Regions from separate parts of the Streptomyces sp. NPDC088147 genome, predicted to be linked through region 4. Evidence: riboswitches for the same ligand, from Rfam matches in the RefSeq annotation. Region 4 holds a riboswitch; each other region holds the start of a gene.
The links. A riboswitch is a leader RNA that binds a small molecule or an ion and turns the genes downstream of it on or off. The one in region 4 is predicted to bind cobalamin.

Region 1 (3,217 bases), on a different contig from region 4:
GTCCTTGAGGACGGGGTCCTCCAGCAGCCGCTTCTTCTTCTGGGCGACGGTGGTGGAGCCGTAGTCGTAGATGACGATGACGTCGGGCTTGCGGGCGACGACCTGTTCCCAGGTGGCGTCGCCGAAGGACTTGCCGAGGTCGGCGAAGACGTTGCGGCCGCCGGCGCGGGTGATCAGTTCGTTGCCGATGCCCGTGCCGCCGGCGGTGAAGGCGGTCTTGTCGCCGCTGTCGTAGACGAAGACGGAGAGCGGCTCGACGCCCTTGAGCAGGGCGGCGGTGTCCGTGACGGTGGTGCGCGCGGTGGCGATCCACTTCTCGGCGCGGTCGGGGACGCCGAAGGTGCGGCCCGTTTCGCGGACCTCCCGGTAAACGTCGTCGAGGGTCGCCCTGCCCTTGGGGCAGTTCTCGACGTTGAGCCGGGTGTGGATGCCCGCGGACTGGAGGTCGTCGCGGCCGCGGCCGTCCTTGGCGGCGAAGGCGCTGGCGTAGCCGCCGTAGACGAAGTCGGGGTTGGCGGCGAGGAGCCGCTCCTTGGAGGGGTACTCCTCGGCGAGGACCGGGACGCTCTTGTACGCCTTCTCGTAGGCGGGGAGGATCCGGTCGTCCAGCCAGGCGGTGCCGACGAGGGACTTCTCCAGGCCGAGCGCCAGCATCACTTCGGTGACGTGCTGGTTCATGGTGACGACGCGCTTCGGCGGCGCCTGATAGGTGGTTTTCACGCCGCAGTTGGTGACGGTGTACGGGAAGCCGGGCGCGGTCGCCGCGGCCGGGGCGCCGTCCTTCGCGTCCGTGGAGGTGGCGCCGCCGCAGGCGGCGAGCGGGAGCAGTACGGCGGATATGGCGGCGGACGTGAGCGCACGGCGGCGCCGGGACAGCACAGACACGGCAGGGCCTCCTCCGGGGGATTTCCGCGTCCCCTGGCTGGTGGGAGAAGGGCGGCAGGTCAGTTCCTGGCTGCCAAGCTGGGCTTGGTCACAGTGGCGGGACCGCGCCGGATTCACACCGGCTTCCTGATCCCCGCCGCCTCGGTTCGGCGCTCAGTGTGTCAGACCTGGTGAGCGCCGCGACGGGCGCCTCGGCCGATCCCGGCCTCGGTCGGTCCCGGGCCTCAGACGATCTCGACGTCCTCTTCCGTGACCTCGCCCTCGACGATGCGGTACGAGCGGAACTGGAAGGGGCCCGAGTCGTCGTGGTCGGCGGTGGAGACGAGGACGTAGTGGGCGCCCGGCTCGTTGGCGTATGTGATGTCCGTACGGGACGGATACGCCTCGGTCGCGGTGTGCGAGTGGTAGATGATCACCGGCTCTTCGTCGCGGTCGTCCATCTCCCGGTAGAGCTTGAGCAGATCCGCCGAGTCGAACTCGTAGAAGGTGGGCGAGCGAGCGGCGTTGAGCATGGGGATGAACCGCTCGGCCCGGCCGGTCCCGGCGGGACCCGCGACCACGCCGCACGCCTCGTCGGGATGGTCGGCGCGCGCGTGCTCGACGATCTTGTCGTGCAGGGCCTGGGTGATGGTGAGCATGGAGAAAATATAAAGGGACGAGTACGGCCCCTGGATCCGGGAGGGAGTTTCCCGGTTTTTCCAGGGGCCGTCGGGGTCTCGGCGGATTCACTCCGCGGAGGCGTACTCCGGGGTGGAGTCGCCGGCCGTGGTCCGCGGGGCGCGGCGCTTGAGGTACTGCCAGCCGATGAGGAGACAGACCGCCCAGACCGCCCCCACGTAGAGGGAGACCCGTGCGTCCTTGTCGTACGCGATCAGACAGGTGACGAGGGCGAGGAAGCCCGCCGCGACCCAGCTGAACAGCGAACCGCCGGGGGCGGGGAACGAGGAGGCGGGCAGCAGGCCCGCCCGTACCCCGCGGCGGTAGCGGATATGGCTGATGAGGATCATCATCCAGGTCCAGATACCGGCGGCGGTGGCCACGGATGTCACATAGCCGAAGGCCTTCTCCGGGACGATGTAGTTGAGGACCACGCCGATGCCCATGAGGGCGACGGAGACGGTGATGCCGAAGGCCGGGGTCTTGCGGGAGTTGAGCTTGCCGAAGAGCTTGGGCGCCTCGCTGTTGGCGGCGAGGTCGCGGAGCATCCGGCCGGTGGAGTACATCCCCGAGTTGCAGGAGGAGAGCGCGGCGGTCAGCACGACGAAGTTGACGATGCCGGCCGCGAGGGGGATGCCCATCGTCTCGAAGGCGTGGACGAAGGGGCTGGCGCCCGCCGAGAACTCGGTCCACTTGACGACCGCGAGGATGACCGACAGCGCGCCCACGTAGAAGACGATGATGCGCCAGGGCAGCGTGTTGATCGCCTTGGGAAGGGTCTTCTCCGGGTTCTCGGACTCGCCCGCGGTGACGCCGACCAGTTCGACGGCGAGGTAGGCGAACATGACGCCCTGGAGGGTCATCAGGCTGGAGCCGATGCCGTTGGGGAAGATCCCGTCGTGGGCCCAGAGGTTGGAGGCGCTGGCGGTGTCACCGGCGTCGGAGAAGCCGAGGGTGAGCACGCCGAGACCGATGACGATCATTCCGATGATCGCGGTGACCTTGATCATCGAGAACCAGAACTCGACCTCGCCGAAGATCTTCACCGAGATCAGGTTGACGCCGAAGAGCACCACCAGGAAGACCAGGGCGCTGACCCACTGGGGGATCTGGGGGAACCAGAAGTGGATGTAGATGGCCGCGGCGGTCAGTTCCGCCATCCCGGTGACGACCCACATCAGCCAGTACGTCCAGCCGGTGGCGAAGCCGAAGAACGGGCCGAGGAACTCTCTGGCGTACTCCGCGAAGGAGCCCGAGACGGGCCGGTAGAGGAGCAGCTCGCCGAGCGCCCGCATGATGAAGAAGATCACGACGCCGGCGAGGGCGTACATGAGGATGATGCTGGGTCCGGCCTTGGCGATGTTCGCTCCGGCGCCCATGAAGAGCCCGACGCCGATGGCGCCGCCGATGGCGATCATCTGGACCTGACGGCTGCCGAGTCCGCGCTCGTAGCCCTCTTCCGAGGTGCCGTCGGCGGCCGGTCCTCCGGCGGTCCGGTCGCCGCCGTACTCCTTGTCGACCTGCGCTGAGGTCATGGTCGTGCGCCCTTTCTCCATACAGATCCGCGCCGTGCTCGGCCGCGGACCAGTTCCTGATCCCCCCGGATATGGATGGAGTGCCGCCGGCGGTCGGCCGGCCGAAGCACCCCCGGGGACAGGGGTGGCGTCCCCGGGGG
Region 2 (3,217 bases), on a different contig from region 4:
CCGAGTGCCGGGCGAATTCCTGCGAAGCATCGACACCGCAAACCCGCAGCAGATTGACCACGATGCGATCCAGATCCTCCCCGACTTTCGTCACCTCTGGAATTCCGAGACTGCCGAATTCGTCGCTTGGTCGATGCATGCTGAACACCGCATTGCCGTCGCCGTCGCTGTACACCAGCATCCGCAAGGGCGCATAGAGGAGCGCCTTCGGATCATGACGGAACATGGTCTCGGCGATGACGTGATTGCCGGTCAAGTACTCCATCGACCTGGTGTTGTGTCCTGCGATACTGAACAGTGAGGTGCCATTGATCCGGGCGTAGCGGACCAGGTCATTGGGCGCGCTCACGGCCATCGCGGCGCGAACGTCGTCCCAACTGCCCCCGGTTTCGGCAATGCGTTCCATCGATCCCGGATCGAACGCGGGCGCCGCTTTCTCGAATGCGTTCACGAAGTCGTCGTAGGAAATTCCCGTGGAAACGTCTACCCGGGTCACGGTGTGGCTGTGTCGGCTGGCCATGCGATAGCTCCCTGATTTTGGGATCAATGCTTCAAGGCAGCCCACGTAACCGGCCGGCGGAGCCTGCGGGAATGACACGGGAATGCCCGGCTACCACGATCTCCCCCTGATTGAAATTTACGATATGACGGGCTCACCGCCGGGGCAAATCGAGCGAAGCGACGTGCCCGGCGTGAGCTGCGCGGCCGGGCTGGAGTCAGAATGCGGGGATAGCGGCCGGGACGACACGTCAGGCCCTCGGTGAGGACGGGCCCGAAGGAGTGCGCTGCCGGCGCGGTGGAGGTGACCGCCCCTCGCCGGGGTGGGACCAGCGACTCTGGAACGGTACCCGGACAGTGTCGCGGCGGAACGGTACCCGGACAGCGTCGCGGCCCAGTGGCGCGCGAAGATGTACGAGGCCCTCTTCCCCCTCCGGGGCCTGCCCTCCCGCGATTGGGTCTGGTGGTAATCCGTCAACCAGCCGTAGCATGCGGTGACTTCGGTATCCGGAGCGACAACTGAATGCGTGCGTGACTGGGGGAAGCCGGTGGGAATCCGGCGCTGACCTGCAACCGTATGCGGCCCGTCCGGGCCGTGAGTCGGAACACCCGGCGCGTGACGTGCACCGCTTCCCACTGTCATGGTCTGCAGCGCGAAGCCCGCAGCTCCGGTCTGCTGCGCCCCGCCGCGCGGTTTGCGCATGGACGGTGGCGGCGGACTGTCGGGTGCGGTCTGGGCGGCAGACGTCCCACACCAGGAAGGCACTTCCGTGCACCTGATATCTGTCCGCCGTACTCTCGCGGCCACGGCCGCCCTCGGTCTGGCTCTCACCCCGTTGTGTGTGATCACCGCTCCGGCCGTTTCCGGTGCGCGATCTACGCCGACACCTCGGCGCCGCGCACGAACCTGAGGACCGGGGCGGCTGAAGCAGCCCGGTCCGTCCGGGCCCCACACGCTCCCTGTCGACAGCCGGTCATCTTCCCGGCCGGGCACTGACCACATCCGCATCCCGCAGCGTGCGGTTCGCGCGGAAAACCGCAGGACAGGACGGACAAGGAGGTTTCTCATGCCGGTCGAACGTTGCGTTGTCCAGCAAGCGTACAAATACGCCCTGGACCCGACTCCCAGGCAGGAGCGTGCCTTCCTCTCCCATGCGGGCGGCGCCCGCTTCGCCTACAACTGGGGCATCGCCCGCACCGCTGACGCGCTCGACGCCTACGCCGCCGAAAAGGCCGCGGGAGTCGGAGAACCAGCTACCCGCATCCCCGGACACTTCGATCTGTGCAAGGCGTGGACGGTATGGAAGGACACCACCGAGTGGACCGACCGGGCAACCGGCACCACCACGGTCGGCGTCGCCTGGGTCGCGGACAACTACTCCGGTACGTACCAGGCCGCCCTGCGGGACGCGGCCGAAGCCTGGAAGAGGTTCTTCAAGGCCCGCAAGAGCGGAGCACGCCGTGTCGGCCGTCCCCGCTTCAAACGGAAAGGCCGCGTCCGCGACTCCTTCCAGCTCCACGGAGGTGGACTGCAGATCGTCGACGGCAAGCACATCAGGCTTCCCAGGATCGGCACGGTGAAGACGTTCGAGTCCACCCGCAAGATCGGCCGCCTTCTGCGCAAGGACGAGGTGCCCTGCCCCGCCTGCGACACGATGGGCAGGGTCCCGGCCGCCGCCGCGGGAAGGTCCGACAGGTGCTCGGCCTGCAAAGCAACCGGCGCGGTCCCGGCGGCCCGTATCGTACGCGGAAGCGTCTCCCGTGACTCGTCCGGCCGCTGGTTCGTCTCCCTGACTGTCGCACGCGTCCGTGAGATCCGTACCGCCCCGTCCGTGCGGCAGCGCTCCGGCGGCCCGCTCGGCATCGACTTCGGTGTCCGCGACATCGCCACCCTCTCCACCGGCACCACCATCCCCAACCCCCGTAGCCTCGAAGCTCACTTGAAGCGTCTGAAGGGCGCGCAGCAGGCCCTCGCCCGCTCCCGGAAAGGATCAGTCCGCCGGGACGGAATCACCCGCCGTATCGGCCGCCTCCACGCCCGCGTCCGGAACCTGCGCGCGGACTTCATCGCCAAGGCCACCACACGCCTGATCCACGCCCACTCCGTCATCGCGGTCGAAGGCTGGGACGTCCAGCAAACCGCACAGCACGGATCCCCCCAGCTTCCGGCGAAGGTCCGGAGCACCCGCAACCGCGCCCTCGCCGACACGGGAGTCGGCGCTGCCCGGTGGCAGCTCCAGTGCAAGGCGGCCTGGTACGGAGGCACCGTCGTGACCACCGACCGGCACGCACCCACCGGACGGCAGTGCTCCGCGTGCGGAACGGTAAAAACCACACCGCTCCGGCCCACGCAGGACGAGTACCGCTGCGCCGCCTGCGGCATCCGCCTCGACCGGCGACTCAACACCGCACGTGTCCTGGCCGCGATCGCCGCACAGTACGCCACAGGCGCCCCGAGTGGCGGGGAGCCTCAAAACGATCGCAGAGGGAACGTAGGTCCCCTCACGCTCCGGCGTGGTGGGCGGTCCCCGATGAAGCGAGAAGCCCGCACCCAGCCACCCGGCAGGGGTCAGTCGGGCACCCCCGGAACGTAAGGTCCGGGCATCCCCCGTCCGCGCGACTCAGCAGTGAACATACGCGTATACGGGATCACGGCGGGCCGGGAAGGGCCGGCCCCTGCGCGGTGGGGATGACGGGCGGGTGATGTTCTGGTCGGCGA
Region 3 (3,217 bases), on a different contig from region 4:
ATCTCCGGGGCGATCTGGCTCGCCTCGCGCCGCCGGCCGGTCGACCACACCAACGTGAACGAGAACGAGGCCGGAGCCGCCGGCGCGACGGAAGGCGCCGGGACCACCGAGCCCGCGGGCGTCGTCACCGCCGCCATCGCGGCCGTCACCCCGCCGCCCACGACCGGTGCCGCGCAGGAACTGTCGACCACCATCCCGGCCCCTGGCTCCACGGACGCCGCGGGCGAGCCCGCGCGAACCGCCACGGTGTAAGGAAGAGAAACCGCATGAACATCGACTGGGCAGCACTCGGTTCCGTCTTCGGTGTCAGCCTCGTGGCCACCGTCGCCCTCGTGGGCCTGTTCACCCTCGGCATCGTGGGCCTCGCCAAGCAGGAGTCGGCGAGCGCGCAGGGGGCCACTGGATCCGTGGCACTGGCCCGCGCGGGCGCGTACACCTGCTTCGCGCTCTGCGTGGCGGCCGTCGCGTACGGGATCTATCTGATCGTCGCCTGACCGCCGGGCGGCCGGAACGGCCGCGCCACCTCGACCCGGGCCGGCCCCGGCGCGTCCGTCACGCGCCGGGGCCGGTTCATGTGCCACGCCGGTTCATGTGCCACGCCGGTTCACGCGCCGGGCCGGTTCACGCGCCACGCCGGTTCACGCGCCGGGCCGGTTCACGCGCCGGGCCGGTTCTTCGGTGCTCGTGGGGCGGGGGTGGCGTGTGGGGCTCGGCACACTGTCCCGTCGCTGGTCAGGGATGAGTTGACGGGTGTTTGCGCTGCGTGGTGGACTTCCGGGGCCATTGACGACGGCAGAAGAGGAAGCCGGTGCGAATCCGGCGCGGTCCCGCCACTGTCACTGCGAGCCACGTCTCCAGGAGCCAGGAACTCTCGCCGCCGCATCACGTCGAGCCGGGGCGCGGACCCTGAGTGAGGACATTTCGCCATGTCTGGCCGCCGTTCGGCCGTCGTGCGCGGCCGGGGTCGGCCCGCCGAGCGTGCTTTCGCCTACGGCGCCGCCGTGGGCCTCCTGGGCGATCTGCTGTTCGGCGATCCGCGCCGGGGCCATCCCGTCGCCGCGTTCGGCCGGGCGGCGACGGCCGTCGAGCGCAGGCTGTGGCGCGACCACCGGGGATGGGGCGCACTGCACACCGTGGTGTGCGCCGGAGGCGCCGCCGGAATCGCGGCGCTGGCCGCCCGGGGCGTACGCGACCACCGCACCGCGTCCGTGGCGCTGACCGCCGCCACCACCTGGGCCGTGGTCGGTGGCACCTCCCTGGGACGGGAGGCACGGGCCATCGGCGCGGCGCTCACCGCCGGGGACATCGAACGGGCCAGGGAGCGGCTGCCGCATCTGTGCGGCCGCGACCCGCAGGCGCTCGACGGACAGCAGATCGCGCGCGCCGTGGTGGAGTCGGTCGCCGAGAACACCTCCGACGCGGTCGTCGGCGCGCTGGTGTGGGGGGCGGTGGCGGGGGTGCCGGGGCTCGCCGGATTCCGTGCCGTGAACACGCTGGACGCGATGGTGGGTCATCTCTCGCCCCGGTACCGCAGGTTCGGCTGGGCCTCGGCCCGGCTCGACGATGTCGTGGGCCGGCCGGGCGCCCGGCTGACCGCCGTACTCGCCGGTGCGCTGGCCGGCGGAGTCGGCGGCGATCCCGGCGCGGCCCTGCGGGCGGTACGGCGGGACGCCCGTAAGCATCCGAGCCCCAACGCGGGCCCCGTGGAGGCGTCGTTCGCCGGCGCGCTGGGCGTACGGCTGGGCGGGACGCTCGCGTACGGCGGGCGGGTGGAGCACAGGCCGGTGCTGAACGGCGAGGGCCGGCCGGTCGGGACGGCGGACATCGAGCGGGCCGTACGGCTGTCGCGCCGGGTGACCGGGGCCGCCCTCGCGGTCTGTGTGGCGGGCCGTTTCGGGTACGGACTCGCCCAGCGCGCGCTGCGCCGCGGGGCCGGGCGAAGGGGGCGCGGATGAGCGGGGGCGGGCGCGGCGGGGGGCTGCTGATAGCCGGCACGACCTCCGACGCGGGCAAGAGCGTGGTCACGGCGGGGATCTGCCGCTGGCTGGTGCGCCGTGGCGTGAAGGTCGCGCCCTTCAAGGGGCAGAACATGTCGCTGAACTCGTTCGTGACGCGCGAGGGCGCGGAGATCGGCCGGGCCCAGGCGATGCAGGCCCAGGCCGCCCGGATCGAACCGACGGCGCTGATGAACCCGGTCCTGCTGAAGCCCGGCGGCGACCGCAGCAGCCAAGTGGTGCTGATGGGGCGGCCGGTGGGGGAAATGAGCGCCAGGGGTTTCTTCGGGACCTCCCAAGGGGCGTCCCCCGGGAAGCCGCACCAGGGGCGGGAAGCCCTGCTCGGTCCCGTCCTGGATTGCCTGGAGCGGCTGCGCGACACCTATGACGCCGTGATCTGCGAAGGGGCCGGCAGTCCCGCCGAGATCAATCTGCGCCGTACCGACATCGTGAACATGGGCATCGCGCGGGCCGCGCGGCTGCCGGTGGTGGTCGTCGGGGACATCGACCGGGGCGGCGTCTTCGCCTCGTTCTTCGGGACGACCGCGCTGCTGTCCCCCGAGGACCAGGAGCTGATCGCGGGCTATCTGGTCAACAAGTTCCGGGGCGACGTCTCGCTGCTCGAACCGGGCCTGGAGATGCTCCGCGGGCTCACGGGGCGGTCCACGCTCGGCGTACTGCCGTATCGGCACGGTCTGGGCATCGACGAGGAGGACGGGCTGCGCGTCTCGATGCGCGGCGCCGTACGCGAGTCGCCCGCGGCTCCCCCGTACGGCGAGGACGTGCTGCGGGTCGCGGTCTGCGCCGTACCGCTGATGTCCAACTTCACCGATGTGGACGCGCTGGCGGCGGAGCCGGGGGTCGTCGTGCGGTTCGTGGACCGGCCGGAGGAGCTGGCCGACGCCGATCTCGTGGTGGTGCCCGGCACGCGCGGCACGGTCAGGGCGCTGGCGTGGCTGCGCGAGCGCGGGCTCGCCGGCGCGCTCGCGCGGCGGGCCGCCGAGAGCCGTCCCGTACTGGGGATCTGCGGCGGCTACCAGCTCCTGGGCGAGCACATCGACGACGAGGTGGAGTCCCGGGCGGGCGCGGTGCCCGGCCTCGGACTGCTGCCCGTACGGGTGCGGTTCGCCCGCGAGAAGACCCTGGCCAGGCCGGTGGGCCTGGCCCTCGGCGAGACGGTGGAGGGGTACGAGATCCATCACGGCGTCGCCGACGTACGCGGA
Region 4 (3,217 bases):
CGCGCGATACGCGTCGCCGGGCGCGAGCGCAGGTAGTACGTGGTCTTCAGGCCCTTCTTCCAGGCGTACGCGTACATCGAGCTGAGCTTCCCGATGGTCGGCGTCTCCAGGAACAGGTTCAGCGACTGGCTCTGGTCGAGGAACGGCGTACGGGCCGCCGCCATGTCGATCAGGCCGCGCTGCGGGATCTCCCAGGCCGTGCGGAACAGCTCGCGCACCTCCGCCGGGATCCAGGTGAAACCCGCCACCGAGCCGCTCGACTCGCGCAGCGCCTCGCGCGTCTGCGCGTCCCAGACGCCGAGCCGTTTCAGTTCGTCCACCAGGTACGAGTTGACCTGGAGGAACTCCCCGGAGAGCGTCTCGCGCTTGAAGAGGTTGGAGACCTGCGGCTCGATGCACTCGTACACGCCCGCGATCGAGGCGATCGTCGCCGTCGGGGCGATGGCGAGGAGCAGCGAGTTCCGCATGCCGGTCGTGGCGATCCGGGCGCGCAGCGCGTCCCAGCGCTCCGGCCAGTTCAGCTCCACGTCGTAGTGGTCGGGGTGCAGCACCCCGCGCGCCGTGCGCGTCTCGGACCAGGCGGGGAGCGGGCCGTTGCGCTCGGCGAGCGCGCAGGACGCCTCGTACGCGGCGAGCATGATCCGTTCGGCGATCTTCGTGGAGAGGGCGGCGGCCTCGGCGGAGTCGAAGGGCAGCCGCTTCTTGAAGAAGACGTCCTGGAGGCCCATCGCGCCCAGGCCCACCGGGCGCCACTTCGCGTTGGAGTTGCCGGCCTGCTCGGTCGGGTAGAAGTTGATGTCCACGACCCGGTCGAGGAAGGTCACGGCCGTACGGACGGTCTCGTCCAGCCGCTCCCAGTCGATGTCCCCCGACGCCAGCACGAACGCACCGAGGTTGATGGAGCCGAGGTTGCAGACGGCGGTCTCGCCGTCGTCCGTCACCTCCAGGATCTCCGTGCAGAGATTGGACGAGTGGACGACGCGGCCGGGCTCGGCGGTCTGGTTGGCCGTACGGTTCGAGGCGTCCTTGAAGGTCATCCAGCCGTTGCCGGTCTGGGCGAGGGTGCGCATCATCCGGCCGTACAGCTCCCGGGCCGGGATGGTCCTGCGCGCCAGTCCCGCGGCCTCCGCCTCGCGGTAGCGCGTGTCGAACGCGTCGCCCCACAGGTCGACCAGTTCCGGCACGTCGGCGGGGGAGAAGAGGGACCAGTCGCCGTCGGACTCGACCCGGCGCATGAACTCGTCCGGGATCCAGTGCGCGAGGTTCAGGTTGTGTGTACGGCGGGCGTCCTCGCCGGTGTTGTCGCGCAGCTCCAGGAACTCCTCCAGGTCCGCGTGCCAGGTCTCCAGGTAGACGCAGGCGGCGCCCTTGCGCCGGCCGCCCTGGTTGACGGCCGCGACCGAGGAGTCGAGGGTGCGCAGGAACGGGACGATGCCGTTGGAGTGCCCGTTGGTGCCCCGGATCAGCGAACCGCGCGAGCGGATACGGGAGTACGAGAGCCCGATGCCGCCCGCGTGCTTCGAAAGCCGCGCCACCTGGTGGTACCGGTCGTAGATCGAGTCCAGCTCGTCCAGCGGGGAGTCCAGCAGGTAGCAGGAGGACATCTGCGGGTGGCGCGTACCGGAGTTGAAGAGGGTGGGGGAGGAGGGGAGGTAGTCCAGCCGGCTCATCAGCCGGTAGAGCGCGGCGACCTCGTCGAGCGCGCGGGCGTTCTCGTCCTCGGCCAGTCCTGCGGCCACGCGCAGCATGAAGTGCTGCGGGGTCTCGATGACCTGGCGGGTGATCGGGTGGCGGAGCAGATAGCGGCTGTAGAGGGTCCGCAGCCCGAAGTAGCCGAAGCGGTCGTCGGCATCCTGGTCGATGAGCGCGTCGAGGACGTCGGCGTGGAGCGTGACGAAGGCGGCCGTACGGTCCGCGATCAGGCCCTCGCGGTGGCCGACGGCGACGGACGCGGAGAACGCCACGGCGCCCTGGTCCGCGGCCTCGTCGGCGATGGTGCGGGTCAGCAGCCTCGCCGCGAGCCGGGAGTAGGCGGGGTCCTCCGAGATGAGCCCCGCGGCGGCCTCGGTGGCGAGCGCGCGCAGCTCGGCCTCGTCCGACCGGGCGTTGCGGCCGCGCAGCGCGGCGGCGGCGACTCTTCCGGGGTCGGTGTCGGGCAGATCGGCGGTCAGGTCCGTCAGGGTCCGCAGCAGTGCGGTCCCGGGTCCGTCGGCCGCCCGCGCGGCGGCCTCGGAGATGCCTGAAGCCGGATCGGCTGGCGCGATGGTCACGTGGTGCTCTCCCTCGCTCGGCTCTGGGCCGTCGGGAAGGGGAGCGGGCTTGTTCTCGCGGTACGGAGCGCACGGCCCGGATGCGGGCAGCACGGCGTACGGCGCCCACCGGCCCATCCACGAGGCCCGGACGTCTCGGCGTCCGATTCGGTCGAATCGGACGCACTGTCGGCAGGTGTTCGGACTCGTGGGTACGGCAAAGCACACCACATCACACCGTTGCGGGACAGTTCCGGATTCGCACCGGATTCCCCTGCGTGACAGCGAGGTCGAGCATACATGTGGGGGCTGGCTCGGGTGCCACCCCCCAGATGTTGTGTCGTGCGTCATTCCGTTCGGGCCCGCGCGGACAAGCGAAAGGCCGCCGGATCCCCCTCGTAGCAAGGGATCCGGCGGCCCGTCGAGCCGTACGACAACCCGTCAGTGGCCTCCGGGGCCGCCCGCGGTCGCGGCCGGCAGTTCGGCCTTCACGCCCGGATCGCCCGCGTCCGCGGTGTAGTCGGCGGGGCTCGTCTCGTCCGTGCCCTCCGGCGCCTTGGCCGCGCGCAGGGCGAAGGTGAGCACCACCGTCACCACCAGGTTGAGGACGAACGCGGTGAGGCCGATGTAGCCGATCTCGCCCAGGCCGGGGATCTCCTTGGAGGAGCCGCCGAAGTGCGCCTGGGTCGGGCTGGCCACGCCGTACGCCGCCGCCGTGCCGTAGATCATGCCGACCGCCCAGCCCGCGAGCAGCGCCCAGCGGTGGAACCAGCGGGTGAACAGGCCGCCGACCAGCGCCGGCATCGTCTGGAGGATCCAGATCCCGCCCAGCAGCTGGAAGTTGATCGCGACCGTCTTGTCCATGGTCAGGACGAAGGCCAGCGCGCCCACCTTCACCAGCAGGGAGACCAGCTTCGAGACCTTGGTCTCCTGCTCGGGCGTGGCGTCCGGCTTGAGGAAGTCCTTGT

Region 1: another riboswitch for cobalamin. It lies ahead of ACIOGX_RS05850 (ABC transporter substrate-binding protein); the one in region 4 lies ahead of ACIOGX_RS36035 (ribonucleoside-diphosphate reductase subunit alpha).
Region 2: another riboswitch for cobalamin. It lies ahead of ACIOGX_RS35320 (RNA-guided endonuclease TnpB family protein); the one in region 4 lies ahead of ACIOGX_RS36035 (ribonucleoside-diphosphate reductase subunit alpha).
Region 3: another riboswitch for cobalamin. It lies ahead of ACIOGX_RS10555 (cobalamin biosynthesis protein); the one in region 4 lies ahead of ACIOGX_RS36035 (ribonucleoside-diphosphate reductase subunit alpha).

What each region holds. Positions count from the first base shown of each region.
Region 1 is NZ_JBIUSY010000002.1:108,566-111,782, reverse strand. It holds gene ACIOGX_RS05850 (ABC transporter substrate-binding protein) at 1-876, opposite strand, end outside; cobalamin riboswitch at 925-1,057, opposite strand; gene ACIOGX_RS05845 (Mov34/MPN/PAD-1 family protein) at 1,110-1,523, opposite strand; gene ACIOGX_RS05840 (amino acid permease) at 1,611-3,077, opposite strand.
Region 2 is NZ_JBIUSY010000013.1:40,758-43,974, forward strand. It holds gene ACIOGX_RS35315 (DUF302 domain-containing protein) at 1-520, opposite strand, end outside; cobalamin riboswitch at 995-1,130, shown strand; gene ACIOGX_RS35320 (RNA-guided endonuclease TnpB family protein) at 1,566-3,092, shown strand.
Region 3 is NZ_JBIUSY010000002.1:1,208,247-1,211,463, reverse strand. It holds gene ACIOGX_RS10565 (inorganic phosphate transporter) at 1-252, shown strand, start outside; gene ACIOGX_RS10560 (hypothetical protein) at 267-494, shown strand; cobalamin riboswitch at 751-894, shown strand; gene ACIOGX_RS10555 (cobalamin biosynthesis protein) at 927-1,955, shown strand; gene ACIOGX_RS10550 (cobyric acid synthase) at 1,952-3,217, shown strand, end outside.
Region 4 is NZ_JBIUSY010000014.1:72,619-75,835, forward strand. It holds gene ACIOGX_RS36035 (ribonucleoside-diphosphate reductase subunit alpha) at 1-2,270, opposite strand, end outside; cobalamin riboswitch at 2,423-2,564, opposite strand; gene mctP (monocarboxylate uptake permease MctP) at 2,691-3,217, opposite strand, start outside.